Regions from separate parts of the Viridibacillus sp. KH_047 genome, predicted to be linked through region 2. Evidence: riboswitches for the same ligand, from Rfam matches in the RefSeq annotation. Region 2 holds a riboswitch; each other region holds the start of a gene.
The links. Region 2 has a riboswitch for lysine ahead of AC3IS5_RS19270 (amino acid permease). Riboswitches for the same ligand answer to the same signal wherever they lie in the genome.
Positions count from the first base shown of each region.

Region 1 (12,791 bases), 790 kb from region 2:
TACTTGTTCGATACGATGGTCATGATCGGTATGTTCATGGTATTAGTGTCAGCAGCGTATGTATTAGGTAAAATTCGAGGTTGGTCTTTTGTAAGTACTAAATGGTTCCGCAGGGTCATTGTTGCAGGAGGACCGTTATCTATTATTGCCATTGAAGCTGGCTGGTGGCTTGCAGAAGTTGGTCGCCAACCGTGGATTTTACGTAAGTATATGAAGGTAGCAGAGGCTGCTACAACAAGTGATCATGTGGACATTATGCTGATATTATTCTGTGGCCTATATATTATTTTAGGTGTTGGTAGTGTCGTTGTACTTCGTCGCATGTTCCGTCACAATCCAATTGAACAAGAAATTGAAGATCGCAAAGCTGAAAAAGGCGGTGACTTCTCATGACATTAGAAATTCTAGGGATTTCTGTATTATGGCTGTTTTTACTTGGGTATTTAATTATTGGTTCGATTGACTTTGGTGCAGGATTTTTCAATGCTTATGGTGTATTAACTGGGCGAGAACATATTTTAACGAATATTATTCAACGTTATTTGTCACCAGTATGGGAAGTAACGAATGTATTCTTAGTATTCTTTTTCGTGGGAGTTGTTGGTTTCTTCCCGAAAACAGCTTTTTATTACGGGACAACATTACTCGTGCCAGCAAGTATTGCGATTATTCTCCTTGCTATTCGTGGTAGTTATTACGCGTTTGAATCGTATGGGTCACGGGGACATAAAGGTTATTCGTTTATGTACGGAGCAGCAGGATTGTTAATCCCAGCTTCATTATCAGTAGTGTTAACGATTTCTGAAGGTGGCTTTGTATCGATGGTGAATGATAATCCAGTGCTGGATTATCATGCATTGTTCACAAGCCCATTAACTTGGAGTATAGTCGTGTTGGCAATAGCGGCTGTTTTATATATATCAGCGGTATTTTTAACTTGGTATGCAGATAAAGCTGGAGATCGCAAAGCTACAAAGCTTCTAAGAAAATACGCGCTTATTTGGGCGGGGCCATTAGCAATTTCTGTTATTGGGATTATGTTTGAGTTAAGTAAACATAACGTCGAACATTTTAATCGCATGATGGATATTGGTTGGATGTTCGGTCTGTCAGCAATCATGTTTGTCATTACAGTATGGTTTATTTGGAAGCAACAGCATTATAGCTGGGCACTAGGCTTACTTGTTGGTCAATTTGCATTAGCATTTTTTGCCTACGGTATCTCACATTATCCATATTTACTTTACCCATATTTGACTATATATGATAGCTTTACGAATCCAGCAATGGCAACTGCTTTAGTAGTTGCTTTCGTGCTAGGACTTTTACTGCTAATACCATCAATATATTTGCTCTTGAAGTTATTCTTATTCAACAAAGATTATATTCGTGGAAAAAAAGACCATCATGCATAAGGGAGGATTTTCAGAATGGTTAATTTTCTAATTTTCTATGCACCATTTATCATTTTAGCAGCATCCATTGCCGTAGCCTTCTTTGTAGCATTAAAAGATGGGCCAGTTACGAAAGGTGAATAATTAACTTTTTAAATCCAAGTGTCGATTCTGGCACTTGGATTTTTCTGCATCTAGCTTCGTCTGCCACACCCTCGAGGCCGCTTCAAACACTCAAATGAAGTCAAAAAGCGATTCCACATGAGTGTTCTTCACCGCTTGACGGGTGTGAACGGGCACTCGGCGCTTTTGTTCCTTCTAAGAGGTCATGGTACAATAGAAGAACTGAAATGGAGGAAGTACGAAAATGACAGCACCAGTAAAGAAAAATGACCGCTTGACGGTTTATATAGAAGACTTAACGCATGACGGAGCAGGGGTTGCTAAAATCGATGGTTACCCACTTTTTATCCAAGGTGGACTGCCTGATGAAACTGCTGAAGTCCATGTATTGAAAACACTAAAAAACTACGGCTTTGCAAAAATTATCAACATTACAGAACCTTCACCTGACCGCGTCGCGGCACCATGCCCTGTATTTGCACAATGTGGCGGTTGTCAGCTACAGCACTTATCATACGAAGGTCAATTGAAATGGAAAGAAAAAATGGTCCGTAATGTCATGACTCGTATCGGTAAGATTGACGCACCAGTGTTACCTGTTAAAGGTATGGACAATCCATGGAACTATCGCAATAAAGCTCAAATTCCATTTGGCCTAAACGGTGAAGCACCGATTGCAGGCTTTTACAAAACAAAATCACATGATATCGTCGATACAGATCGTTGCCTAATCCAAACGGCAGAGGCAGACGCCATTTTAGAAGGCTTAAAACCACGTCTTTGGAAGTTAGGTATTAAACCATATGATGAGCAAACAGGACAAGGTATGCTACGCCATGTAGTAGTACGCAAAGGCCGCGCAACAAACGAAGTAATGGTAGTACTTGTAACGAAAAAGCGCAAATTCCCGCAAGCTGAAGCAGCAGTGGAATTAATCAAGCAACTCGTACCAAATGTAACATCAATTATGCAAAATATTAATGGTGAAAAAACAAACGTTATCTTCGGTAACGAAACGCTAAAACTATGGGGCAATGACACCATTGAAGATACAATTGGTGACGTACGCTTTGAGATTTCAGCGCGTTCATTCTATCAAGTAAATCCTGAGCAAACAGAAGTACTTTATAAGCAAGCTTTAGATTACGCAGACCTAAAAGGGGACGAAACAGTGATCGATGCTTACTGTGGCATTGGTTCAATTTCATTATTCCTAGCACAAAAAGCGAAATCTGTAATGGGTGTGGAAATCGTACCGCAAGCAATTGAAGATGCGAAACGTAACGCTGAACTGAATGGCTTTATAAATACGTATTTCGAGGCAGGTCCAGCAGAAGAAGTCATTCCACGCTGGTACAAAGAAGGCAAAACAGCAGACGTTTTAGTAGTCGATCCACCACGCAAAGGTTGCGACGAAGCATTGTTAAATACCATTTTAGAGCAACGTCCAAAACGTGTTGTGTATGTATCTTGTAACCCAGCTACATTGGCAAGAGATTTAAGGATTTTAGAAGATGGTGGCTATAAAACACAGGAAGTGCAACCTGTGGATATGTTCCCACATACGGCGCATTGTGAAGCGGTCGCTTGGTTGGAGCTAGTTTAATTAAACAGTAAAATGAAAAAAGCAGATGGTTCAGAAGTATGATAATGTACTTCTAAATAATCTGCTTTTACTTTTACATTTCTCAAATAAATCAAGCTAATATTGTGGGGGGAAATGTATCAATATAAAATGAAATCGTGATTTTTTTATATTACCCTTTCTTAACGAAAAATACCGTTCAATAACAAGGTCATTATAAAAAGTGAAAATGCCAACTATATTTTTTTCAACATGAAAATATAGTTAAGAGAACATTGTATGAAGATAAATTAATAAAGCTAGGTTATACTTTAAAATGATTTAATGACTTTAACTAGCAGACATCTATGGAATGTCCACATATATTCCTAACACTGTTAGGGACTGGTGGGATTAATCTATTAAATATTAAACATGGCATAAGTAATAAAGAAATAGAAACATTTTAGTTATTAATTTTGGGATGAGCGTTTGACTATGTACCCATAATGAGAGGATTTGAAATTAAATATGACAGAGAATTTTTGGGAGAGTTTACCGAAGCCGTTTTTTGTACTTGCACCAATGGAAGATGTAACAGATGTTGTTTTTCGTCACGTAGTAAGTGAAGCCGGTCGACCGGATGTATTTTTCACAGAGTTTACAAACTCGGATAGCTATTGTCATCCAGAGGGCATGAAAAGTGTGCAAGGCCGTTTGGTTTTTACAGAAGATGAACAGCCAATGGTGGCACATATTTGGGGGGATAATCCCGAATATTTCCGTCAAATGAGTATTGGCATGGCAGAGCTAGGATTTAAAGGCATCGATATTAATATGGGCTGCCCTGTACCGAATGTGGCAACGAGAGGGAAAGGTAGTGGCCTTATTCTGCGTCCAGAAGTTGCGGCAGAACTTATTCAAGCAGCAAAAGCGGGTGGACTGCCTGTCAGCGTGAAAACACGAATTGGCTATAACGAGATAAATGAGTGGGAGGAGTGGCTAACGCATATTTTAAAGCAGGATATTGCGAACATTTCTATTCATTTACGTACAAGAAAGGAAATGAGCCAAGTAGATGCGCATTGGGAGCTAATTCCGGAAATCAAAAAATTACGTGACCGTATCGCACCGAATACGCTACTAACAATCAATGGAGACATTCCTGACCGTCAAACTGGGATGCAGCTTGCTGAACAATATGGTATTGATGGCGTTATGATCGGGCGAGGTATTTTTAAAAATCCTTTTGCTTTTGAAAAAGAGCCAAAAGAGCATAGCAGTAAAGAGTATCTTGATCTTTTAAGACTGCAGCTTGATCTTCAAGATCAATATGCGGAAGTACTACCACGATCAATGACAGGGCTTCATCGCTTTTTCAAAATTTATGTCAAAGGATTCCCTGGAGCTGCTGAATTAAGAAATCAATTGATGAACACGAAATCAACAGATGAAGTGCGTGCATTACTTGATAACTTTGAATCAAACAATGTTGATTGACGATAGAATGATGTAACTGAAAAAAAAGTTAGAGCTTATTAAGCAGTAAATTGGCAGGGATGAATGCGGTATTGAACCCACCAGCACCACATATACCCAACACATGTTGAGTGTTGTGCATGGCTCGAATTGAAATGAATTTTTGTGTAACGCGTCTGATAGTAATTAGGATCAGGGACGTTAGGGTAAAGAATTTAACTTAATAGATATTTGAAATGTTAAAAACAGACGGTTTAGAAGTGTTATAATGCACTTCTAAACCGTCTGTTTTACTATGATTTTATGAATTAGGCGAGTTAAGATAGAAAATCTAACTTAAGCGGTCGCGTGGTAGAAACTAGTATTGTAAAGCAAAAATAGATTCTCTTGCTATATGAAATAAAGTTGTACAAACCGTGTGGATAAAGGATGGAGAAAAGGGGTTATCCCAATCTCTCCATCCTTTATCCACTTTTTGTTTGTGAACGAAGTATAGATTGAGAAGAAGATGATAAGAAGTATCTTATGTATGATGGGTTGAAATTTGGTGAAAAGGTTAGGGGGGCTCAAGATTCTGTGCAGAGGCGATAAAATCCAAGATTCAAGCTTTTTTATTAAACTTAGTGAACTAAAACATTTCCACCCCAATTCAAATTATAAAATAACTCTGGAAAACAGTTTTTTACCGTTACATGAATACATATATATAGACTAAAAGCTAATAGGAGTAGTGATCATTGGACAAACAAAATAGCAGATACAGATGGATTGTATTTGTTTCTGTATTGTTTACTTACTTGTTAATGGCGAGCCAACGGACTGCTCCGGGATTGATTACGGATCAATTGATGAGGGATTTTAATGTAACTGCATCAACGATTGGGTTATTGACGAGTATACAATTTTTAGTGTACACGAGTTTGCAAATTCCGATGGGGATTTTGGCCGATCGTTTTGGCCCAAACTTTTTTCTAATTATCGGTGCCATACTTACAGGTTTAGGTACAATCATTTATAGTCTTGGTACACATGAATTCGTCCTTTTCTTTTCCAGAATATTAACTGGGATAGGGGATGCGACTATATGGGTTAATATGGTGCTAATTTTGGCCCAATGGTTTCATACAAAGGAATTTGTGAGATTAATTGGGCTGGCGGGAATGACAGGAAGTCTTGGTTTCTTATTGGCGACAGTCCCTTTCTCCACATTGATACTTTTACTTGGTTGGAGAGCAGCATTTTTCTCAGCAGGACTATTATTATGTTTATGTGGATTTCTCCTTTATATTGTACTTGTAAAAAAGCCTAAACGAATCTTTTTGGATGAACCGGTAGTTGTAACAGTAGAAGTACAACGCGAAAAAACAGTAGTTTTATTGCGGAGAATTTTTTCAAATCGGCAAGCATGGGCACTATTCTTTTGTCATTTTGGAGTAGTTGGAGGTTATGTAGGGTTTATCAGTTCTTGGGCAGTACCATATGGGATGAATATGTATGAAATGACACGCTCAGATGCAAGCCAGCTGATTATGGTTGGTCTCATCGGGGCACTTATTGGAGCTCCCCTAACTAGTTGGATTTCAAGCCGGTTAGAAACAATAAAAAGGCCATATATTGTCGTTCATAGCACGGTTTTATTGGGTTGGTTTTCTTTCCTTTTATCTAATGGGCATCCGTCATTTTTCTTACTAATTATACTATTCTTTATCATTGGATTTGGATATGGGTCAAGTGCATTAACTTTTGCAGCTGTACGTCAATCTTTCCCTATAAAGGAATCCGGCATTGTTTCTGGAGTTGCGAATACGGGTGGCTTTCTAAGTGCTGTCTTGCTACCAATCATTTTTGGATATATATTGGATCATTTTCAAGCTACTACAGGTAATCAAGTTGATGGATACTATTATGGTTTCATTGCGCCTGTTATCTTCTCCATAGTTGGCTTGATTGGATTGATTTCATATAAGGAAAAGCGTCAGCATTCCCGTTTTGATTGATAGCATATTAATCATATGACTTTATTCAGTTTATATTGAAGAAGTCTAAATTCAAAACCACATACTGTGCGATGCTATAAAAGACCATGGATTTAAAAATTCCCTATGGTCTTTTTTATAATTGTTTAATTATAAAAATAACAAATGGTTAGTATAGATTAGTTAGTGAACGAGAAAATAATGATGTGTGAGTACTAGCTCAATTCAATTTTGAAAAAGCTATAAAAGAGAATACGACATAACTTGAAATAAACGCTAGTTCTTGTGAAAATGGAGATTGTAAAAGTGTTTACACTTATTTGTAGAGTAGTATGTCTTTATCACTCTTTTTGAATAATTTAGGTGATGTAATTATAGATGTCGACTCCTAAAGCTAATTGATAGAAATCGAATTTTTTTTAGGTACTACTAACAACGTTGTGTATATACGTGTTAAGATTCTTAAAGGACAATTAAACTGCTGAAGCGATGAAGAAAAAAAGCAATAGTATGAGGTGCATTATAAATGGATAACAATGATATTTTAATTAGAACAAGGTACGCTCTAGATATAAAAAATAGAGATATGGTAGAGATATTTAAGCTTGGTGGTATGGAAGTATCAAGAGAAGAAGTACCAAAGATACTGACAAAATCAAAAGATGAATTTGATGATGAAGTTAACGTAGAAGAAAATGACGATCAGATAAAATGTGATTATAAAATGTTAGAGTCATTTTTAAATGGCTTCATTACTTTTAAAAGAGGAAAACAGGATGCAAAACCAGGGCAACCAAAAGCTCCTGAACCAACTAAGGATCATGTGAATAATATGCTTCTGAAAAAATTGAAAGTAGCACTACAATTAACAACAGAAGATATGTTGGATATCCTTGATGATGGCGGTATAGCTGTTTCAAAAGGTGAATTAGGCGCTATCTTTAGAAAACCAGGGCATAGAAATTATAAAGAGTGCGGCGATAATTTCGCACGTAAATTCTTAAAAGGATTGGCTGTTAGGTATAGAGCGTAATGGAATAGCATATTTAATTTTCACAAAAAGCCTCTTTCACGGAAAGGGCTTTTTGTGTTTTAACGATTAACTTTGTAATAATACAATCACAAATATTGAGGATGTTTTTTTCAAATGTATGATTATTTATGTTTAGATAAATTTATCTCCTATGTGGTATGTGCCTGCATGCGACACATTGCGAAGCTGTCGCGTGGTTGGAATTAGTTTAATATATATCAGAATTTTTGTTGGTTTTGATTTTTAGCTAATACAATAAAACCCAAACAAAACTAGAAAGGTCTAAATTTGTGTGGGTTAATGTTAACAACTAAAACTATTTGGCGATTTTTACTATTGGTTTAATTGTGATACCTGTTTTTGAATCTTCAAATGCTTGATTAATGTCTTCGAAGTCATAGAATTTTACTAATTTATCGAATGGGAATTTTCCTTCTTTATAGTAGTTCACTAATTTAGGAATGTGTTGTTGCGGTACTGAATCTCCTTGAACTGTACCAACGATAGATTTACCTTCCATTAGAATATCATTTGTAAAGTTAATTGTTACATCTCCACCCATACCAACGATGGCAACTTTACCTGATACGCGTAAAGCAGCAATTGATTGTTTAATTACTGGTGTTGCACCTGTTGTTTCAACAGCATAGTGAGACCCACCGTTTGTAATTTCTTTGATTTCTGTTACAACGTCCATTTCTTTACCATTAAGTGTATGAGTAGCACCAAGTTCTTTTGCAAGATCTAAACGACTTTGGTGAAGATCAACAACAATAATATGCTTTAGTCCCATGATTTTAGCAGCCATCACTGCACTTAAACCAACTGCACCACCACCATAAATAACAATAGAAGTACCTGGTTCTGAACGTAAACTATTCATGACTGTGCCACTACCAGTTTGAATACCACATCCTAATGGACCTAATAATGCTAAATCAACGTCTTTATCTACTTTTACAACATTGTTTTTATTGGCAACTGAATACGTTGCAAATGAAGATTGACCAAAGAAAGACGAAACTGAATGATGATGTTGATGAATACGGTTATCACCATCTTTTGATTTACCACCAAAATTAAGTTCTACTGTTCTTTCACATAAGTTTTGGTGTCCAGTTAAACATTGTGAACATTCGCCACAATAAGCATATGAAAGAACAACATGATCTCCGGGTTGTACATTTGTAACACTAGAACCAACCTTTTCTACAATACCAGCACCTTCGTGTCCAAGTACTGCTGGAAATGGAGCGCCTTTCCCATTGATTGATTCTGCATCAGTGTGACAAACACCTGTAGCGACTATTTTAATAAGAACTTCATCAGAACCTGGTTCCATTAATTCTACTTCTTCAATTTTTAATGCTTCTCCAACATTGTGTGATACTGCTGCTTGGATTTTCATAATAACTTCTCCTTTTAATCACGCCTTTATAGCGAATATTGTATAATTAAATGTGTCAATTTATCGAACAATTCCATCATATGTTTTAAATGAAAGTGTTTCAATAACCGCTAAGTACTTACATATTCCATTAGGGTTATAAGTGTTGTTTTGGTAATAAATTGTGGTAACATGTACACAAAATGATTGAAAATTAATGTTTTACTATACGGTATAAAGGGGGAGGTTTTTTTTTTGCAGTTACTCCAACTAGAATACTTTTTAATAGTTGCTGAATATCAACACATGTCAAAAGCTGCAGTTGAACTAGAAATTTCTCAGGGCTCACTGAGTAAATCGATTGCCAGGTTAGAGCAAAACTTAGGGATACAGTTATTTGATCGGAAAGGGAAACAAATACAATTAAATAAGTACGGCAAGATTTATAAAGAAAAAGTAGAAAAAGCACTACAATTATTAGAGGATGCCGAAAATGAGATATATGATTTAGCAGGATTAGGAAATGCGGATTTTTCACTAGGTGTTATGACATCTGGATTTTTGCCTAAATTAGTGGGTGGATTTTTATCGCAAAGACCAAATACAAAAATGAGTCAACATGTTATGTCAGATGATGAAATGGTAGCATCACTTAAAGATGAAAAAACTGATATTTGTATTTCAACATCTCAAATAAAAGACAAAGAAATTGAATGGGTTCATTTATTTAATGAAGAAGTTTATTTATTAGTATCTGAAAAACATCGTCTTGCCACTAGGGAGTTTGTAAGTTTAGAAGAGTTAAAAAACGAATCATTTATTACATTCCCAATTGGCTTAAATTGGCGAGTTGTAACAGACTCTTTTTGTAAGCAAGCTGGATTTATTCCGAATATAAAGTTTGAGGGAAAAGAATTGTCGATTATTTTAAACTTAGTCAAAGAGAATCTAGGGATTACTTTTTTTCCTAAATATGCATATACCGATGAAGAATTAACACACTTGAAAAAAATTAGGTTAATTGAACCTTATTGTTATCGACCGGTTGGTCTAGCCTGGTTAAAAGGAAAAACATCTAAACATGCAGTCTTACAATTCAAAAAATATCTAATGGAATTTTTAAAGAAAGAACATATGACCACTTAATAAATTTCCATACGAAAGTTCTGTTTAAGTAACTGTGGCCCATGCTTGAATGATAAACAATAAATAGATTTCTTCAACATATAATGGCTATTGTTTAAGCGTACTATTTATAAATTAAATAACAAATGATTGGTTTCTGAAATTAACCAATCATTTTACATAAACCCACCAGCATCCATTGTGTTGCCACATACACTCCACACATGTAGAGTGGGTGACTTAGTTGGAATTGGGATAGAGTAAAAACATAATTAAATATATTGTGCTAAGTCTACTTTTGTAATTATTACAAAAATCTGTATTGACAGAAAAATCTTATAACAATATAATGGTCTTAATAATTAAATAAACCTCACTTTTTTGATTGTGAGGTAGAGGTGCGATATTTATTAGCGAATAGTAGAGTCAGAGAAGACGAAGAAGCTATTCAGAAGGGAATGTCGCCGAAGCATGCAATGGATTCTCATCATTACGTGCTGGGTCTGTGGTGAAAAACCACAGGACTGTCTTAATGAACTTCCCGGTTTATTAAGTTGTGCTATCTCATAAGAGACAGGGTTGGGGACTTTAGAATGACTACATCATTTTTGGTTTCTTAATCAGAAATGATGTAGTCATTTTTTATTGTCTGCAAGAGATTCTTTAGCACATAGAGGATCTCTTTTTTATTTAGTTAAAAACTAATTTAGCTTATAGGAGCTTAATGGAGGAACGTATAATGGAAAAACAACAAACACTTTATTATGATTTTATTCCGACGGGTGAAGAAAAAATGAAATTAGATCCAGCAACAACAGCGCTTTTAGTAGTTGATATGCAACATCAATTTATTAGCCGAGATGGATTGGATGCTCAAATTGCACGAGAAAAAGACATGTTTGATAAATGGACATATTTCTTTGATCGTATTGATAACTTAACGATTCCAAACAATAAAAAACTACTAGACTTTTTCCGCGAAAATAGTTTAGAAGTAACTTTCGGTCGTATTGCATGTCATCATAAGGACGGACGTGACCGTTCCCCTGTACAACGTCGCCCAGGTTGGAACAATATTTTATTACCAATCGGTGATCCGGGAGCAGAAATGGTAGATGAATTAAAACCATTAGACGATGAAATCGTAGTAAATAAAACGACAGACAGTGTTTTAAGTGGCACAAATTATGAATTTTTACTTCGCAACATGGGTATTGAAACGGTTGTTTGTACAGGAGTTGTGACAGACCAATGTGTAGCTTCAACTGTACGAAGTCTAGCTGATGCAGGCTTTGAAGTGATTCTAGTTGAGGATGCATGTGCAGCTGCTACGCAACAACTTCATGATGCAGAAATTATGATTATGAATCAAATTTATTGCCAAGTAATGAGCACAGTAGAAGTCATTGATTTGATTACAGAAGAAATTGAACAACGTGCAGTAGTTCAAGGGTAGAGAGGAAGCTTTTAAATGAGTAATGTTCAGAGCAATACAACTCAAGGAAATGTAGCTCCTCATTTTAAACGTGTTCTCACACTGAAAGATTTAGTAATCTATGGTATCGCGTTTATGACACCAATTGCTCCTGCTTATATATACGGCTTTGCGGCAGAATCAACAGGCGGTATGCTACCGTTAGCGTATTTAGTCGCGATGGTAGCGATGATGTTTTCTGCATATAGCTACGGTCGAATGGCTGCGGCGTTTCCAATTGGTGGCTCTACGTATACATATACACAACGTGCGATTAACGCACATTTAGGTTTTTTTGCAGGATGGGCGATGTTTATGGACTATGTATTAGTGCCATTAATTGTCTTCATGGTCGGTGCATCCTATGCGAATGCATTAATTCCAGCGATTCCATACTGGGCGTGGGTATTACTTATTGCCGGTATAATTACTGTTGTAAATGTCCTGGGAATCGGAATAGCTGCTAAAACCAACCAACTCCTTGTAATCTTCATGGGGATTGTTGTAGTCATTTTTGTGATTTTCTGTATGAAAGCGATTGTTGTTGAAGATGGTGTATTTTCTTTAATTTCGATTACACCATTCTTTAATGATGAGACGTTCGTAATGACAACGATTATTTCTGGTGCAGCGATGGCCTGCTTCTCGTTCTTGGGATTTGACTCAATCACAACATTATCAGAAGAAGCAGTAAATCCAAAAGATGATATTTGGAAAGCGGCTATTCTTTCTTGTTTAATCGGTGGGGTTATTTTTATCGTACAAGCTTATGTTGCACAACTGGTATGGCCAGATGTAACTAGCTTCAGCTCAGCTGATACAGCTCTATTTGATATTGCAAATGCTGCAGGTGGTGCACTGCTTGCAACACTTTACACAGTAGCTATTATTGCTTCGACATTTACAGCAGGTATAACTGGTCAGGCAAGTGCTTCACGTTTAATGTTTAGTATGGGACGTGATGAAGTACTTTCAAAGAAATTCTTTACACATTTACACCCGAAATATAAAACACCGGTCTATAATATTTTATTATTGTGTAGCATTAGTATAGTAGGTGCGATTTTTTTACCAATTGACCTAGTTGCAGAATTAATGAACTTTGGTGGTTTAGCAGGTTTTATGCTCGTTAATTTATCCGTAATTGTGTATTATTATTTCCGTAAAAAAGAGAAGAAATTTATTCGTTACTTTTTAATTCCGGCTCTTGGATTTTTAATCTGTTTCTACTTATTT
Region 1 is NZ_CM174479.1:478,301-491,091, forward strand. Features, by position in the region: gene AC3IS5_RS02410 (cytochrome ubiquinol oxidase subunit I) at 1-393, shown strand, start outside; gene AC3IS5_RS02415 (cytochrome d ubiquinol oxidase subunit II) at 390-1,415, shown strand; gene cydS (cytochrome bd oxidase small subunit CydS family protein) at 1,431-1,538, shown strand; gene rlmD (23S rRNA (uracil(1939)-C(5))-methyltransferase RlmD) at 1,762-3,123, shown strand; gene AC3IS5_RS02430 (tRNA dihydrouridine synthase) at 3,613-4,581, shown strand; gene AC3IS5_RS02435 (MFS transporter) at 5,298-6,557, shown strand; gene AC3IS5_RS02440 (YehS family protein) at 7,063-7,569, shown strand; gene AC3IS5_RS02445 (NAD(P)-dependent alcohol dehydrogenase) at 7,886-8,977, opposite strand; gene AC3IS5_RS02450 (LysR family transcriptional regulator) at 9,212-10,102, shown strand; lysine riboswitch at 10,467-10,651, shown strand; gene AC3IS5_RS02455 (cysteine hydrolase family protein) at 10,821-11,537, shown strand; gene AC3IS5_RS02460 (APC family permease) at 11,553-12,791, shown strand, end outside.
Region 1: it holds a riboswitch for lysine, as region 2 does, so the genes downstream of both, AC3IS5_RS02455 (cysteine hydrolase family protein) here and AC3IS5_RS19270 (amino acid permease) in region 2, are expected to answer to the same signal.

Region 2 (6,365 bases):
ATGCATTACCTATTACAGACTTAAAAGAAGTTGCTTATAAATCCCAAAAGGATGGTGTCATGCATGCTTGTGGTCACGATGGACATACGGCCGCATTACTTGCGACAGCAAAAACGCTAAGCCATTACAGAGAGCATCTGCACGGTAATATTATTTTTATCTTCCAACATGCGGAAGAAAAACCTCCTGGTGGTGCGAAATTCATGATTGCTGAAGATGTATTGAAGGAAGTCGATTATGTATTTGGCGCGCATTTAGATTCGGGTTCACCAGTTGGAAAGGTATCTGTTGGGGATGGTTTTAAAATGGCTGCAGTTGATAAATTTGCGATTAAAATTCAAGGACTAGGTGGCCATGGTGCGAAACCACAACAATCCATCGACTCAATTGTTGTGGGTAGCGAAATCGTTGGAGCGTTGCAGAAAATTGTCAGTCGTCGCTTAAATCCATTTGATGCAGCGGTAGTGACAGTCGGTGTATTCCATGCAGGAAGTGCTTTTAATATTATTGCAGATTCGGCACTTATTGAAGGAACGGTTCGCACAATGACGGATGAAGTTCGTAATAAGGTAAAAGAAGAAATCTACTCAATCGTCAAAGGCATAACGGAATCAGCACATGCCACATATGAAATTGATTATTTACACGGCTATCCAGCTTTATACAATCATCCGGCTGAAACTGCTCTTGTGAAAGATTTATTTGAAAGGGAATTTGGTACTGAATCGGTGATTGAATTTGAACCGTCAATGGGTGGAGAGGATTTTGCGTACTTTTTAAATGAAAAGCCAGGTACTTATTTTAAAGCAGGATCACAGAATGACGACGAACGCACTCATTTTGCACATCATCATCCGAAATTCGATTTTGATGAAAGAGCGTTATTAACAATAGAGAAAGCATTTGTGAAAATCGTTTCACATTATTTATTTAAATAAGGGGACTTGAACATGACATTATCTTTTGATCACGTAGTACATTTTGTAGAGGAACCAAAAGAAGTAATACAATCATTACAAAACCAAGGAATTCATGCTGTTGAAGGTGGCGTACATGAAGGACGCGGAACGTACAATGCACTTAGTTACTTTGATCTAAGTTATATAGAGTACCTTGGTACATACGACAGAGAGCTAGTAACTGGGGCAGAGCATTTGCATCACAGCCTTATTGAAACAGTAGTAAATAATGATTTCACAGAAGGTTTCGTAAGATTTGCAATTCGCACAACGGATATTGAAGGTATAGCAGAGCGTTTGAAAGAGCAAGGTTTATCAGTAAATGGTCCAGTGCCAATGAATAGAAAACGACCGGATGGCAGTATTATAAGCTGGCAATTACTTTACGCTGGAGAAGAAAATGACTCTCTTCAATTGCCATTTATTATTCAATGGGATGACAATGATGATAAGCGTAGACAGGAGCAAGTTGAAAAAGGAGTCATTGGAAAGCAACCAGAAAAGTTGGACTTTGCAGGTGTTACTTTTGCAGTAATAGATGCTGAAAAAACTGCTGAAAAATGGTCTCGATATTTAGGGTTAGAGTTTGCAGAAGCGTATGTCGATCCGGAGTTGAATGCTATTATACAGGTTCTTACATTAGCTGGCGGTGACTTATACTTTGCTAGCCCTATTGGAGAGGGAGTTGTTGCAAAAGTATTAGCAGAACTAGGAGAATGTCCATTCCAAGTGAATTTCTCAGGAGCTAAAGAACCTGCTACATTTGAATTGTTAAATGGTCGTTATCATTTTGAGAAATAAGTTATATAGATTAGTGCACCGATAAATCTAGAGAAGCTATTATGCAGTGATTGAGACTGCGTAATAGCTTTTTTCTATGACTAGTATGGTTAGGATAATGTAGTTTTAAGTTAACAATACGAAAAAATCCGAGCCATTATAAGCTCGGATTCATCTCTACTTTTCAGGTGTAACATAACCTTCTTTTGCAGCATGCATACCAGCTGACACTAATAATACTACAGTAATAAGGAATAGGAAGTTGGCTGTTGTCCAACTATTTGAAATATCATGGATAAAGCCAAATAGTACAGGGCCAACTGCCGCTAATAAATAACCGAATGATTGAGCAGTACCTGATAATTCAGCCGCTTCATCAGCTGTACGCGTACGAAGTGAGAAGAACATCATCGCTAAACTAAATGATGCACCACCTGCAAGTCCTAGCAATATCATCCATAATACTGTCAATGAAGTCCATCCAGCTAAAATACCACCAAATCCTACTATATAAAGAATGCCGTATACTGCAACAAGAGGACGTTGATCTTTTCTACGACCTGCAATAATAGGAATGATAAACGTTGCAGGCAATTGTGAGAACTGCATAAAGGAGAACATCCATCCAGCTGTATTAGCACTCATACCTTGTGATTGCAGCATTTCAGGAATCCAAGCAGCGGTTGTATAGAAGATAAGAGATTGGAAACCCATTGCTAATGTAACGGTCCAAGTAAGGGGAGATTTCCAAAGTGGGACTTGTTCTTTCTTAGTTTGAGTGGCACTTTTCACTTCTGACTTAGGTTTGCGGATTTGTGGAAGCCAAACAATAAAGGCAATAACCGCTAAAATGAACCAAATACCAAGTGCAATTTTCCAACCGAATTCACCACTAGCGAGCGGATAACTAATCCCAGCTGCTAAGCTAGCCGATATATTCATAGAGACTGTGAATAACCCTGTTAATAATCCAACTTGTAAAGGGAATTTCAATTTAATTAAGCTTGGTAATAGTACATTTCCAAAAGCAATTGCGACACCAATTAGGGATGTACCTAATAACAGCATGGATGTCGTTCCTAAAGATCGAGTAAGAATTCCTATAGCTAGTAATGCTGTTGAGAATAGTAAAGTACGTTCTATGCCAAAGCGCTTTGAAAATTTTGGCGCAAATGGTGAAATAACAGCAAAAGCAAGTAAGGGAATCGTTGTGATAAATCCTGCTAATACATTTGAAATATGTAGGCCATCACGAATAAATGAAATGATTGGACCTACAGATGTTAAAGGAGCACGTAATGTAGAAGCGATGAAAATAATCCCAATTACAAGTAACCAAACATTACGATTCCATTTTAGCTTGTTGCTATTTTGAACAGCTTGATTTGTTGCCAATTGTAACGCCTCCTATTATATATATTTATGAATCTTATAATATTTTAAACCTACTAATTGACAAAGGTTAATTATATCAAAGAAAATGGATAATCCTAATAAGATGGCTTAAAATAAAATCACCAATTTAATACGGGGGTATTGATGATGAGAACAGCGCAACAAATGATGGATTTAATCCTAGATGTAGCGGAAAATGATGAGCGAGTACGTGCAGTTTGTATGAATGGTTCAAGAACAAATATAAATGTAAAAAAGGATCCCTTTCAAGATTTTGATATCGTTTATATTGTGACGGATATCAAATCATTTACTAACAATCCTCATTGGGTAGATATTTTTGGAGAGAGGATCATTATGCAAACGCCAGAAGATATGGTGTTGTTTAAACCTGAGCTTGGCGGGCGCTATACATATTTGATGCAATTTTCGGATGGGAACCGAATTGATTTGATGCTTATCCCTGTCGAAGAACAAGAAGCATATTGTAAAGAAGACAGTTTAACTACAATCTTGTTAGATAAAGATGGGTCACTCCCTAAACTCCCTCTACCAACGGACGTCAATTACTGGGTACAATGCCCAACAGAAGAACATTATAAAGATTGTTGTAATGAATTTTGGTGGGTTGCTACATATATTGCGAAAGGATTATGGAGAAAAGAGATGCTCTATGCACAAGCACATTTTAATAATACGCGTGAAATGCTTATTCAAATGCTTTCATGGCAAGTCGGAGTGCAAACAGACTTTTCTAGAAGTGTTGGTAAAAACGGCAAGGACCTTGAGTACCTATTACCAAAAGAGATGTGGGAGCAGTTACTTGCAACATATAATAATGCTAGCTATGATTCAGCATGGCAAGCACTATTTACTATGTGTGATTTATTTCAAAGTACAGCAACAAATGTTGCTAGCATGCTTTCATTCCAAAGTTATGAAGAAGGTGTTAAAGTGCTCAATTATTTAAAGCATATTCAAACGCTACCGAGTGATACTGAAGTAATATTTTGAAGATTTAACAAACATTAACTTAAAATGTTTTAATATTCAAGAAAATTTACATCTTGAACATAGAACTCTCTTGTATTATAATAGGGGCATATTAAATTAATATATTGCAATGCCTCATCCATTCGATGAGGTAGAGGTCGCGGTATTAAAAAGTAAAATGGATGAGGCGAAAAGCGTCAGTGATTCTATTTGAAAGGGAATATCGCCGAAGTGTTTATAAGCTTTTTCTTATAATCATTGGGGCTGTTGCCGAAAGGTGCAGAACTGTCACGTCTTAGCGGGCGTGTTGAGCTATCTTTATCAAGGTTGATGGGCATGTTTTGATACCATCGCATATTCCTTGTGATGGTATTTTTTATGACATCAAGTTAACCTTCTTGCAATGAAAAATGGAAAGAGGAGATTCTTAATGAGTAATAAAAATAACGGCCAAAGCGTAGAAACGCAAGGTCTTAATAGAGGATTGAAAAGTCGTCATGTGACGATGATTTCACTTGGAGGAACAATCGGTACAGGGCTGTTCTTAGCAAGTGGTGGAGCTATCCACGAAGCGGGTCCAGGTGGAGCGTTATTAGCATATTCTTTAATTGGTATTATGGTGTTCTTCTTAATGACAAGCTTAGGGGAAATGGCAGCATTTATGCCTGTATCAGGTTCGTTTAGTACTTACGCATCTAAATTCGTTGACCCAGCGCTAGGTTTTGCTCTTGGTTGGAACTACTGGTATAACTGGGCAATTACAATCGCAGCTGAAATTGCAGCTGTATCATTAATTATGAAATTTTGGTTCCCTGATGTATCATCATTCGTCTGGACCGCAGGATTTTTAGTAATCATCTTCACTTTGAATGTCTTATCGATTAAAAGCTTTGGTGAAAGTGAATATTGGTTTTCACTTATTAAAGTCGTTACAATTGTCGTCTTTATCATCGTCAGCTTCTTGATGGTATTTGGTTTAATGGGTGGACATGACCCAGTTGGATTCAAAAACTTCTTCATTGAAGATGGTCCATTCCATGGTGGTTTCTTCGCAATGTTTGGTATCTTCTTAGCAGCAGGTTTCTCATTCCAAGGAACAGAACTACTAGGAATTACTGCTGGTGAAACTGAAGATCCAGGAAAGAATATTCCGAAAGCTGTTCGTCAAGTTTTCTGGCGTATTCTGTTATTCTACATTTTAGCGATTTTAGCGATTGGCTTATTAATTCCATTTACTGATGAACGTTTAGCTAGTAGTGATATTACAGTAAGTCCGTTTACTTTAGTATTTGAAAATGCAGGAATCGCGTTTGCAGCTTCAATTATGAATGCGATCATTTTAACAGCGATTTTATCATCAGGAAACTCTGGTTTATATGCTTCATCACGTATGCTTTGGGAGCTTGCTAAAGATGGTAAAGCGCCTAAAATGTTTACTAAACTAAACAAACGCGGTATTCCGATGGCTGCGTTAGTGGCAACTTGTTTAGTTGCTTGTGTATCATTCATCGCATCATTCTTTGGTGATGGTGTTGTCTACATTTGGTTGTTAAATGCATCAGGTATGTGTGGATTTGTAGCTTGGTTAGGGATTGCAGTAAGTCATTACAGATTCCGTAAAGCCTATATTGTACAAGGTCGCGATTTAAACGAATTACCTTATAAAGCAAAATGGTTCCCATTCGGTCCGATCTTTGCCTTTGTACTTTGTGCAATCGTTGTTGTTGGACAAAACTATACAGCATTCACAGGTGATCATATCGACTGGTACGGTATCCTTGTTTCATATATCGGATTGCCAATTTTCTTAGCTATTTGGTTTGGCTATAAAATTGTTCATAAAACGAAAATCGTCAAACTAGAAGATTGTGACTTTGATAGTCACCGTTAACTAAAAAAGAACTACGTAGCCTCTAAGCTGCGTAGTTTTTTTGTTTTATTAATTCACACCCAATTGCAATTATAAACAAATTCATGAATGTGTTTATAGGGAGTAAAGCAATAAATTATCTGAATGACATATTAATCAATAGTGGAATAAGAAAAGCTATTGCAAATTCTTAGGCTCAGTGACATAAAAAGTTTCAATGTATCCACAATCATTACAATACTCAGCTGATACAGGTGAAGATTTGCCTCTGATATTATTTGCTGGAACCATTTGAAGAATTACAGCACCACTGTGAAGTACTCCTTTTTTCATTTCGTTTCCGTCACATTTAGGACATTTACCCATAC
Region 2 is NZ_CM174479.1:3,939,387-3,945,751, reverse strand. Features, by position in the region: gene AC3IS5_RS19290 (M20 metallopeptidase family protein) at 1-938, shown strand, start outside; gene AC3IS5_RS19285 (VOC family protein) at 951-1,760, shown strand; gene AC3IS5_RS19280 (CynX/NimT family MFS transporter) at 1,917-3,134, opposite strand; gene AC3IS5_RS19275 (aminoglycoside 6-adenylyltransferase) at 3,282-4,148, shown strand; lysine riboswitch at 4,272-4,450, shown strand; gene AC3IS5_RS19270 (amino acid permease) at 4,558-6,018, shown strand; gene AC3IS5_RS19265 (acetyltransferase) at 6,175-6,363, opposite strand.

Region 3 (12,791 bases), 1.3 Mb from region 2:
TGAACGGAATCTTAGCATATGCTAAAGAAGGAGCAACTTCAAAAGTACCTAATACAGTTGTTCCCTCTGCTCCAAAGTATCCGGAGCTTAAAGATGTGTTCCCAACTGGAACGTTAGCAATTGCGAATAGTAGTTTGAATGTATTCAGTGAAAGAGGCAGTACAAATAGTGTTGCAGCAACTATTCCAAAAGGTGAGTCTTTCAATTTACTAGAAAAGCACAATGATTATTGGCTAACGGTATCCTATAAAGGGAAAAAGTATTATACAAATGTTGTAAGTTTCAGTGCTTACAATAAACATTTTACTGTAAAGAACTTAGCACGTGTTAATACTTCTTCAGCTAATGGCATAGCATTAAATGTACGCTCAGAAGGAAATGCGTCCAGTTCTAAAGTCGGTGAAATTTCAAACTACCAATTTGTTGAACTCGAAATAGATGAAAATAATAAGCCAATAATGAGTGGAACTTGGTATAAAGTAAAATTACCGAACGGAAAACAGGGCTATGCATCTGGTGCCTATTTAATTCGGGAATTAAATAAATAAGTATATATTGTAAAATACAAAAATCTGACTTCGATCATAAATTGAAGTCATTTTTTTGTCTGGTTAAGGTGAACTTCATTGTTTTGGTATATTTAGCTTATTTAAGTGAATTATAATTGGTAAGATTTTTATTACTCCAAATAGAAGGAATAAGATTATTTCCAATATATTGATATTAAATTTGAAAGCGTTACCACTTTTACTTTATACTGAATAATAAGAGTATTCTTATAATTTTATAACAAAGGGGGAATGGAGCATGACTGAACAGATTTGGCTGTCAAATTATCCGGATAATATTCCTACGTCTTTGGAATATGAAGCAATTCCTTTGCAAGAGTATTTGACAAGAGCGAGCAGCAAGACACCTTCCAAAGTTGCGATTCATTTTATGGGGAAGGATGTTACGTACAAAGAGTTGTACGAGAGCTCATTAAAGTTCGCCAATTATTTAGTATCCATTGGTATTGAGAAAGGTGATCGTGTAGCCATTATGCTACCAAACTGTCCTCAAGGCGTTATAGGTTATTTTGGGGTGCTATATGCCGGAGGAATTGTCGTTCAAACAAACCCGCTTTATACAGAAAGAGAAATTGAATACCAGATGAAAGATTCGGGAGCGAAAGTGATTTTATCTTTGGATATTTTATATCCGCGTATTGCAAAGGTTATGAAGGATACTCATTTAGAACATGTCATTATTACAGCGATTAAGGACTACTTACCTTTCCCGAAAAATTTAGTGTATCCATTTATTCAAAAGAAGCAATATGGATTTAAGGTTACAGTTGAGCATAGTGGTAGCAATCATTTATTTACAGAAGTTATGAGAGTAAGCACAACTGAACCAATCGCTTTAAGTTTTAATATTGAAGAGGACATTGCATTATTGCAATATACAGGCGGTACAACCGGCTATCCTAAAGGAGTTATGTTAACGCATAAAAACTTAATAGCGAACGTACAAATGTGTAGTGTATGGATGTCAGAGTGTATACCTGGTGAAGAAGTAATTATGGGGGTGCTACCATTTTTCCATGTTTACGGAATGACTACGGTATTACTATTGTCTGTTATGCGCGGAGATAAAATGGTACTATTACCGAAATTTGATGTTGAAACTACTTTAAAAACCATTCAAAAACAAAAAACAACGCTTTTCCCAGGGGCACCTACCCTCTATATTGGTTTATTAAATCATCCAGATATTGCGAAATATAACTTATCTTCTATCAAGGCGTGCATGAGTGGTTCGGCACCATTGCCAATTGAAGTACAAGAGAAATTCGAGAAGATTACTGGCGGAAAGCTTGTAGAAGGATACGGTTTAACAGAAACATCGCCTGTAACACATTGTAATTTTATTTGGCATAATGAGCGTGTAAAAGGTTCTGTCGGCGTCCCTTGGCCGAACACAGACGCAGCTATTCTTCAAGTAGACTCAACAGAGCCATTACCAATTGGTGAGATCGGTGAAATTGCTGTGAAAGGTCCTCAAGTGATGAAAGGATACTGGAATCGTCCGGAAGACACAGAAATGGCGATGCGTGATGGTTGGTTTTTAACTGGAGATTTAGGCTATATGGATGACAAAGGCTACTTTTATGTTGTTGATCGGAAAAAGGATATCATCATTGCTGGTGGGTTCAATATTTATCCTAGAGAAATCGAAGAAGTTTTATATGAGCATGAAGCTGTCCAGGAATGTGTAGCACTCGGTGTACCTGATCCATATCGCGGTGAAACAGTGAAAGCTTTTATCGTATTAAAAGAAGGTATGAAAGTGACAGAAGAAGAATTCAATGCTTATTGCAGAGATAACTTAGCAGCATTTAAAGTGCCGCGTATTTATGAATTCCGCGATGAACTACCAAAAACTGCTGTTGGTAAAATACTGCGCCGTACTTTACAAGATGAAGATAAAGAAAGAATACAGAAAATTATGTGAAAATAATGACAAGTCGGCTTGACAAGTGTAAAATGAAATTATAAGATGAAAATATGAATGAATAGTCATTCATATTTTCATTTTTTATATGGTGGTGATCGTATTGAAGAAAGATAAACCGAAATATAGACAAATTATCGATGCGGCCGTTATTGTAATTGCGGAAAATGGTTATCACCATGCACAAGTTTCCAAGATTGCTAAACAGGCAGGCGTCGCCGATGGAACAATCTATTTATACTTTAAAAACAAAGAAGACATATTAATTTCGGTATTTAAGGAAAAAATGTCTGTGTTTGTAGAAAATTTACAGTGTATAATAAGAGATGGAAAGTCATCGTCTGAAAAGTTAAATGCGATGATTGAGAATCATTTCCAGGTGTTAGCAGGGGATCATCATTTGGCTACAGTTACACAATTAGAGCTTCGTCAGTCTAATAAAGATGTTCGTCTCAAAATTAATACGATATTAAGAGAGTATTTAGTATTACTTGATGAAATATTAGTAGAAGGTATGGAGACGAAAGAATTCAATCCAGAGATGGATCTGCGACTTGCTCGTCAGCTCATTTTCGGAACGGTTGATGAAGTAACAACATCATGGGTCATGAATGATCATAAATATGATTTAACTGCGCTAGCACCGAAAGTACAACATTTAATACTCAATGGAATAAAAGCATAGGCAATTGTAAAAATTAATTGGTTGAATTGGTAGCAGCCAATCCATTGCTTCGATTCAACTCGGAAACTACTTACATAGCCAAATGCAAAGGGGGAAATGGGAGTATGGAATTTTTACGTTGGACAGTTGAAGATGGGGTTGCAATTGCAACGATTCAGCGCCCACCCGCTAATGCTTTATCGCGGGGTCTAATTTTAGAAGTAAATGAACTTTTAAATGCTGTAGAGCACGATGATTCAGTTCGAGTCATTGTATTGCATGGAGAAGGAAGATTCTTCTCAGCAGGAGCAGATATTAAAGAATTTACAGATGTTACATCGGGTGCTGAATTTGTAAAATTATCTGCTAATGGACAAGATGTCTTTGAACGTTTAGAGAAATTCTCTAAGCCAGTTATTGCTGGAATTCATGGCGCTGCTTTAGGTGGGGGACTTGAGCTAGCGATGAGTTGTCATTTCCGCTATGTGACTGAAAACGCGAAATTAGGATTACCTGAATTACAATTAGGGTTAATTCCTGGTTTTGGTGGTACACAGCGTTTACCTCGATATGTTGGGGTAGCAAAAGCGGCAGAAATGATGTTCACTAGTAATCCAATTTCCGGTACTGAGGCTGTTAAGTGGGGCTTAGCAAACGCTGCCTTCTCTGATGAGGAATTACTACCTCAAACGATTGCAACAGCGAAATGTATTGCGAAGAAAAGCTCGGTTGCTTTAAAAGCTGCAATCGACATGCTGCAATATGCTAAACATACTTCATTCTATGAAGGCATTGAAGCTGAGGCAAAAGCTTTTGGTACCGTTTTCATGTCTGAGGATGCCAAAGAAGGTATCCAAGCATTCATCGAAAAACGTGAACCAACTTTCACAGGAAAATAAAAATAGTATTAGGAGGTTAGTTGAATGAACATTTTTGTATTAGTAAAACGTACTTTTGACACAGAAGAAAAGATTGTTGTAACTGGTGGGGCAATCCAAGAAGATGGAGCTGAATTCATCATCAACCCATACGATGAATACGCAATCGAAGAAGCTATTCAAGTTCGTGATGCACAAGGCGGCGAAGTAACAGTTGTTACTCTCGGCGGAGAAGATGCAGAAAAACAACTCCGTACAGCTTTAGCAATGGGAGCTGATAAAGCAGTCTTAATCAACACTGAAGATGATTTAGATGAGCTTGATCAATTCTCAGCCGCATATATTTTAGCTGAATACTTAAAAGATAAAGAAGCAGATCTTATTTTAGGTGGTAACGTTGCTATAGATGGTGGCTCAGGTCAAGTAGGTCCACGTGTTGCGGAATTACTAGGCATAAACTATGTAACAACGATTACAAAACTTGAAATCGATGGCAAAACAGCGAAAATCATTCGTGACGTAGAAGGGGATTCAGAAGTTCTTGAAGCAGAGTTACCACTTCTAGTGACAGCACAACAAGGTTTAAACGAACCTCGTTACCCATCTTTACCTGGTATTATGAAAGCGAAGAAAAAGCCTCTTGAAGAGCTAGAATTAGATGATTTAGATATTGACGAAGATGATGTTCAAGCAAAAACTACAACAGTTGAAATTTACTTACCAGCTCAAAAAGTAGCTGGACGTGTATTAGAAGGCGATTTATCTGATCAAGTGAAAGAGCTTGTTAGTCTATTACATTCAGAAGCGAAAGTCGTTTAAGCTGATTTTAAATTGTATGGGAGGGACATAACATGTCTAAAAAAGTATTGGTATTAGGTGAAGTACGCGAAGGAAGCTTAAGAAATGTATCATTCGAAGCTATTGCAGCTGCAAAAAAAGTGTCTGGTAGCGGAGAAGTTGTTGGCGTTCTAATCGGAGACGCTGTAGCGAATCTTGCCCAGGAACTTATTCAAAACGGTGTAGACCGTGTAGTGACTGTTGAACACCCACATTTAAAACAGTATACTTCTGATGGTTTTAGTCAAGCATTTATGGCTGTTACTGAGCAAGAGCAACCAGAAGCAATCGTTTTCGGTCATACTGCTCTAGGTAAAGACCTTTCTCCTAAACTAGCTAGTAAATTACAAAGTGGTTTAGTATCAGATGTTACAGATATTGAAGGGGAAGATGACTCAGTAGTTTTCATCCGTCCAATCTATTCTGGTAAAGCATTTGAAAAAGTACAAGTGAAAGAGGGACTTGTGTTCGTGACAATCCGTCCAAATAACATAGCTCCTCTAGCAAAAGATGAATCTCGTTCAGGTGATGTGTCATCGATTTCTGTAGATATTACGAATCTACGTACTATTATTAAAGAAGTTGTTCGCAAATCAACAGATGGCGTTGATTTATCAGAAGCGAAAGTAGTAGTAGCTGGTGGACGTGGCGTGAAAAGCGAAGACGGTTTTGCACCATTAAAAGAGCTTGCTAACGTACTAGGTGGCGCTGTTGGTGCTTCACGTGGAGCGTGTGATGCCGATTACTGTGATTATTCATTGCAAATCGGTCAAACAGGTAAAGTAGTTACACCTGATCTTTATATCGCTGCTGGTATTTCAGGTGCAATCCAACATCTAGCTGGTATGTCTAACTCAAAAGTTATCGTTGCGATCAATAAAGATCCAGAAGCGAATATCTTTAAAGTAGCTGACTACGGTATCGTTGGAGATCTTTTTGAAGTTATCCCAATGCTTACTGAAGAGTTCAAAAAGTTATTAGTAAACGCATAATAGATGCGTCTAAACCCTGTAAACGGTCATACCATTTACAGGGTTTTCTTCATATAAGCATACATACTAACGTGTGATAGACGTTTTTTACTATCGTTATTGCAAAATAATGCTGTTATAAGCATAACAGTCGCTCGTGCTTTTCATCCATGCTATACTACCGTTATACGTAAGTTGAAGGAGGATATTTAATATGGCAATCGTACACGCAACAGATGCAAGCTTTTCAAATGATATCGCAGAAGGTTTAGTACTAGTTGACTTTTGGGCAACTTGGTGCGGACCTTGTAAAATGATCGCTCCTGTTTTAGAAGAACTAGATTCTGAATTAAACGGTGCAGCTAAAATTGTTAAAGTTGATGTAGACCAAAACCAAGAAACAGCAAGCAAATTCGGCATTATGTCAATTCCAACTCTTTTATTATTCAAAGACGGAGAGCCAGTTGATAAAACTGTTGGTTTCCAACCGAAAGAAGCATTAGCAGAATTCATTCAAAAACACGCTTAATCTTAGAAAAAATGAATATTAAACCGGGTTCCTACAATGGTTCCCGGTTTTTTTTAGAATTAATAGAGATTAAAACTATTCTGTATAAAATTTAGATACAGCGCCTGGCCCTCGAGATCAAAAGCTCATTTGAAATGGAGGTTAAAGAGCAACCTTTATGACAATTTGTCTATGATAGTCAGAACGGACCTAGGTGCTCGCACTTTTCTAAGAAGGTGATAAGGTGAACGAATTAATAAAGCAAAAGTTAGCTATTCTACCTGACCAACCTGGTTGTTATTTGATGAAGGATCGTCAAGGAACAATCATTTATGTCGGCAAGGCTAAAGTATTAAAAAATCGCGTACGTTCTTATTTCACAGGCAGCCACGATGGTAAAACGCAACGACTTGTTAGTGAAATAGAAGACTTCGAGTACATCGTGACATCTTCGGATTTAGAGGCATTTATCTTAGAATTAAACCTCATTAAAACACATGATCCGAAATACAACATTATGCTGAAGGATGACAAGACGTATCCATATATTAAAATAACGAACGAGAGGCACCCTCGACTTCTTATAGTCCGAAAAGTTAAAAAGGATAATGGTAAATACTTTGGACCTTATCCAAATAGCTTTGCTGCAAATGAAACGAAAAAATTACTTGATCGCCTATATCCGCTAAGGAAATGCACAAATTTACCGAATCGAGTTTGCTTATATCATCATTTAGGACAATGTCTAGCTCCTTGTGTAAAAGAAGTTGAGAAAGAGCAATATCAAGAGATAATTCAAGATATTACGAGTTTTCTCAACGGCGGCTACGGGGAAGTTAAAGAAGATTTAAATGCAAAAATGCTCGATGCAGCTGAAAAATTAGAGTTCGAACGAGCAAAAGAATATCGAGATCAAATTGCCCATATTGAAACTGTCATGGAACGCCAGAAGATTACGCTTACTGATCTAACGAACCGTGACGTTTTTGGTTATGCGGTTGATAAAGGTTGGATGTGTATCCAAGTATTCTTTGTACGACAAGGAAAGTTAATCGAGAGAGATGTTTCATTATTCCCGATTTATCGAGACCCTGAGGAAGAATTCTTAACATTTGTGGGACGCTTTTATGAACAGGCAGAACATATCAAGCCGAAGGAAATCTTCATACCTACGAATATTGAAGGGGACCTTCTAGCTACAGTACTTGATGTAAAAGTGACGATTCCTCAAAGGGGAAAGAAAAAAGAACTTGTTGATTTAGCGAGTAAAAATGCACAAATTGCTATCTCTGAGAAATTCCAGTTACTTGAGCGTCAAGAAAAAAGGACAATAGGTGCCTGCGAAGAATTGGGAAATGCGATGAATATTGCGACACCGCTTCGCATAGAATCATTTGATAACTCCCATATTTTTGGTGCGGACGCCGTTTCAGCGATGGTTGTTTTTATTGACGGTAAGCCGAGCAAAAAGGATTATCGAAAATATAAAATTCAAGTTGCTGCAAAGCACGACGATTACGGAGCAATGCGAGAAGTCATTCGCCGAAGATATACTCGTGTATTAAGAGATGGCTTACCCTTACCCGATTTAATCGTTATTGATGGTGGGAAAGGACAAATGGAAGTGGCAAGAGAAATCTTAGAAGATGAGCTTGGTTTAGATATTCCTATTGCAGGTTTGGCAAAAGATGATAAACACCAAACTTCTCAATTGCTGTATGGCTCGCCGCCAGAAATTATTCCGTTGAAGAGAACGAGTGAAGCATTTTATCTTTTACAAAGAATTCAAGATGAAGTTCACCGTTTTGCTATTACCTTCCATCGCCAATTACATGAGAAGAATGCCATTACATCTGTTCTCGATGAAATTGAAGGAATTGGTCCGAAACGTAAGCAGCAGCTTCTCAAACAATTTGGATCTGTTAAAAAAATTCGTGAGGCATCCTATGAAGAGTTAATTGCTGCGAATGTACCAAAAAAACTAGCTCATACCATATTTACTTATTTTTCTGAAAAATAAATTGCAGTAATCTGAAAATTATGTTAAAGTAACATTACTATTATAAATAATCACTAATTAGTGATGATAGAGGCGCGGATTTCAAGAGTAATCAGCAAGAGGATGAATAGATCCTATGACTGCTGATGAAAGGGGAGGCCGCCGAAGTGATAAATTGACTATTTCAAATTTATTACTGGTTCTACATTTAACAAGTGTAGAATTGTCAGATCCGTTTCGGTTCTGGAGGGCTATCTCACATGAATGTTCTTTTGAACGTGCATGCTACGAGGCGGCTTTTCACACGGAAACGTGTGGAAGGCTGCTTTTTTCATAAGATGTCATTGTGATACGGTCGTCATAACAAATAAGGGAGAGGTTATGAGTGAGTTGTTTAGTTTTTAAATTTGGTGGTACATCAGTTGCAACGATTGAACGCGTATTGCATGTGGCAAAGCGCATTCAGAAAGAGAAAGATAAGGGCTATGACATTGTCGTTGTTGTTTCAGCAATGGGTAAAACGACGGATAAGTTAGTAGAGATGGCACATGAAGTAATGCCAAATCCATCGAAGCGTGAAATGGATACGCTCTTAACAACTGGTGAGCAGGTGACTATCTCATTATTAACGATTGCATTGCAAAGTTTAGGGTTATCAGCGCAGTCTTTCACTGGTTGGCAAGCTGGTATCTTAACGGAAGGGATTCCAAGTGATTCCCGCATTGTTGAAATCCAATCTGAAAATGTGCAAAAAGCATTGGATAAAGGCCAAGTTGCGGTAGTTGCAGGTTTCCAAGGAATCGATAGTAATAACAATATTACAACTCTAGGTCGCGGAGGATCAGATACAACAGCAGTTGCTTTAGCTGCAGCATTAGGTGCCGAGCGCTGTGATATTTATACAGATGTTGATGGTGTGTACACTTCAGATCCACGTTATGTTCCAAAAGCTCGCAAACTACAGGAACTGTCATATGATGAAATGTTAGAATTAGCAAATTTAGGAGCAGGTGTCTTACATCCACGTGCCGTAGAGTTTGCAAAAAACTACAAGATCCCATTAGCAGTTCGCTCTAGTTATGTAGACGATGAAGGAACAATTATGAAGGAGGAAGTTGAAGTGGAAAAAGATTTAGTTGTACGTGGAGTAGCGTTTATGTCAGATATTGTTCGTGTAACGGTAGGATACGAGGGGAATTATAAAGGTTCTTTAGTCAATATTTTCACGGTTTTAGCTGATAATCATATAAATGTTGATATTATCGTTCAAACTATACTCGAAGGGATAGAGCCTTCAGTATCATTTACTATTACGAAAGAAAATTTAGCAGATACCGCTCGAGTATTAGAAGCAAATAAATCTAAAATTGGTTATTGTCATGTGAATTATGAAGAGGACGTAGCTAAGGTATCGATTGTAGGTTCTGGTATGGTGTCTAATCCTGGCGTAGCCGCAAAAATGTTCGATCGCTTACATAAAGAAAACATTACATTGAAAATGGTAAGTACTTCTGAAATAAAAATTTCTGTTGTCATTCCACAAGAATCGATGTTGTTAACTGCAAACGCATTACATGATGAATTTGAGTTGGCAGCTAGTCTAGCAATTCAAGTTTAATCATAAAATAAAAAGAAGCTGACTAGCCATCTTGAACAGATATTTAGTCAGCTTCTTTTTATAGTTTGTCTTTTAAATCCCATTTAACATGGAATCGTACAAGCCCACGTTTTGCTTTCTTTTCGTCGTAGCATTCTGTTAAGAAACCACTGATTTTCTCTTGTTGAGCTGCTAGGAAGCCACTTTCAAGACGGAAGCAGCGTTTGTCAAATTGCATAGCCTCAGGATCTCCAGTGAGAGTATAAAACGTTTCATCTTTAGATTGTTTTTCTATAGAAAGCTCTCCCCATCCGGCTTCTTGAAAAAATGAAACAGCTTCTTCCATGCTGTATAAAGGAAACTTGCGTGCTAACTCTTTGCCGCACCAATATAGGATATCTTCCTCGTTTTTTCCAAGAACAGACGAGAGAACGTGATCTCTGATTAGTTCGTAACCAAATAATGGGAAGTGTTGAGTGTTAGTAGATGACATGATTTGCCTTCTTTCATTTAATTTTGTCTAATTTTTGTCAGAGTTAGAGAATAGCGTTTTCTAGTAGAATATTTATGTATTTACGAGAAAAAAGCATGATTTAAAGGTATCTAGAAATAGTGCTAGTTACCTTGACGCTCTGCCATGATGAGAGTACAATGAACTTGTCATAATATTGTACCATGATGAAATATGCAGTCAATGGATACCGCGTTGGAAAGCGTTGGTAGTTGTTCGTCTGTCTATTTTCAGTATTAAGGGGGGTAACAGTTTTGTCGAAAGATCGAGAGTTTTATTGGCGTCGACTGCATTCACTTCTTGGAATTATTCCAGTTGGACTGTTCTTGACGCAACACTTGTTTATTAACTTTACAGCAACAAAAGGTGCAGAATCATTTAACACAGCAAGTGAATTTATGGGGAGTCTCCCATTCTTATGGGCTCTAGAATGGATTGTGATTTACATTCCATTAATGTTCCATGCTTTTTATGGTGTGTACATAGCCTTCACTGGGCAACCAAACACTAAACGTTTTAGCACTTTCCGTAACTGGATGTACGTATTGCAACGTTTCACAGGAGTATTCCTAGTTGTGTTTATCGCATGGCATATTTTCCAAACTCGTATCCAAAAAGCACTTGGAACTGAAGTTGATTACAACATGATGGCAGATGTTCTATCTAATCCTTGGATGGTAGCATTCTATATCGCTGGTATTATTTCAGCAACTTTCCACTTAGCTAACGGTGTTTGGGCATTCCTAGTAAGTTGGGGAATTACTCAATCTCCAAAATCTCAAAAAATCGCAACATATGTTACTATTTTAATTTTCTTAGTGTTATCTGTAGTCGGCGTATCGGCTTTACTTGCATTCGTATAAGGCAGTGCACTTAAAATCATGTAAGCGCTTGATTACTAATTGAAAGAGGAGTGAGAAATATCATGGCTAAAAGCAAATTGATAGTCGTTGGCGGCGGTCTTGCTGGTTTAATGGCTACTATGAAAGCAGCCGAAATGGGCACAGAAGTTGAATTATTCTCATTAGTACCAGTAAAACGCTCACACTCTGTTTGTGCACAGGGCGGAATCAACGGTGCTGTTAATACAAAAGGTGAAGGGGATTCTCCATGGATCCACTTTGATGATACAGTTTACGGTGGGGACTTCTTAGCGAACCAACCACCAGTAAAAGCAATGGCTGATGCGGCACCAGGAATCATCCATTTATTTGACCGTATGGGTGTTATGTTCAACCGTACACCAGAAGGTTTATTAGATTTCCGTCGTTTCGGTGGTACATTAATGCACCGTACAGCATTTGCTGGTGCGACAACAGGTCAACAACTTCTATACGCTCTAGACGAACAAGTTCGTAAATGGGAAGTAGAAGGCTTAGTAACAAAATACGAAGGTTGGGAATTCTTAGGACTAGTTCTTGATGACGAAGGCGTATGTAAAGGGATTAAAGCACAAAACCTTACAACTCACGAAATCAAAGCATTCCGTTCTGACGCAGTGATCATGGCAAGTGGTGGTCCTGGTATTATCTTCGGTAAATCAACAAACTCAATGATTAACACTGGTTCGGCAGCATCTATCGTTTATCAACAAGGTGCTAAATACGCGAACGGTGAGTTCATCCAAATTCACCCTACAGCAATTCCTGGTGACGATAAACTTCGTCTAATGTCAGAATCTGCTCGTGGTGAAGGTGGCCGTATTTGGACTTACAAAGACGGTAAACCTTGGTACTTCTTAGAAGAAAAATATCCTGCATACGGTAACTTAGTGCCACGTGATATTGCAACACGTGAAATCTTTGACGTTTGTATTAACCAAAAACTTGGTGTCAACGGTGAAAACGTTGTTTATCTAGATCTTTCTCACAAAGATCCACATGAACTTGACATTAAGCTTGGTGGTATCATTGAAATCTACCAAAAATTCGTAGGTGACGATCCACATAAAGTACCTATGAAGATCTTCCCAGCAGTTCATTATTCTATGGGCGGTCTATGGGTAGATTACGATCAACATACAACTATTCCAGGTCTATTTGCTGCAGGTGAATGTGATTACTCTCAACACGGTGGTAACCGTTTAGGAGCTAACTCATTATTATCAGCTATCTATGGTGGTAGTATTGCAGGACCAAACGCTGTTAACTACATCAAAGGTCTTGAAAAACATGTAGAAGATCTTCCTTCTTCAATTTACGATTCCGCAGTTGCTGAAGAACAGCAAAAATGGGATGATACATTGAAATTAGACGGTAACGAAAATGCATACCTACTTCACAAAGAACTTGGTGAATGGATGACAGCTAACGCTACTGTTGTACGTTTCA
Region 3 is NZ_CM174479.1:1,003,102-1,015,892, forward strand. Features, by position in the region: gene AC3IS5_RS05035 (SH3 domain-containing protein) at 1-548, shown strand, start outside; gene AC3IS5_RS05040 (AMP-binding protein) at 808-2,496, shown strand; gene fadR (fatty acid metabolism transcriptional regulator FadR) at 2,600-3,181, shown strand; gene AC3IS5_RS05050 (enoyl-CoA hydratase) at 3,286-4,059, shown strand; gene AC3IS5_RS05055 (electron transfer flavoprotein subunit beta/FixA family protein) at 4,084-4,857, shown strand; gene AC3IS5_RS05060 (electron transfer flavoprotein subunit alpha/FixB family protein) at 4,890-5,867, shown strand; gene trxA (thioredoxin) at 6,061-6,375, shown strand; gene uvrC (excinuclease ABC subunit UvrC) at 6,599-8,374, shown strand; lysine riboswitch at 8,434-8,615, shown strand; gene AC3IS5_RS05075 (aspartate kinase) at 8,739-9,971, shown strand; gene AC3IS5_RS05080 (YslB family protein) at 10,030-10,443, opposite strand; gene AC3IS5_RS05085 (succinate dehydrogenase cytochrome b558 subunit) at 10,716-11,324, shown strand; gene sdhA (succinate dehydrogenase flavoprotein subunit) at 11,387-12,791, shown strand, end outside.
Region 3: it holds a riboswitch for lysine, as region 2 does, so the genes downstream of both, AC3IS5_RS05075 (aspartate kinase) here and AC3IS5_RS19270 (amino acid permease) in region 2, are expected to answer to the same signal.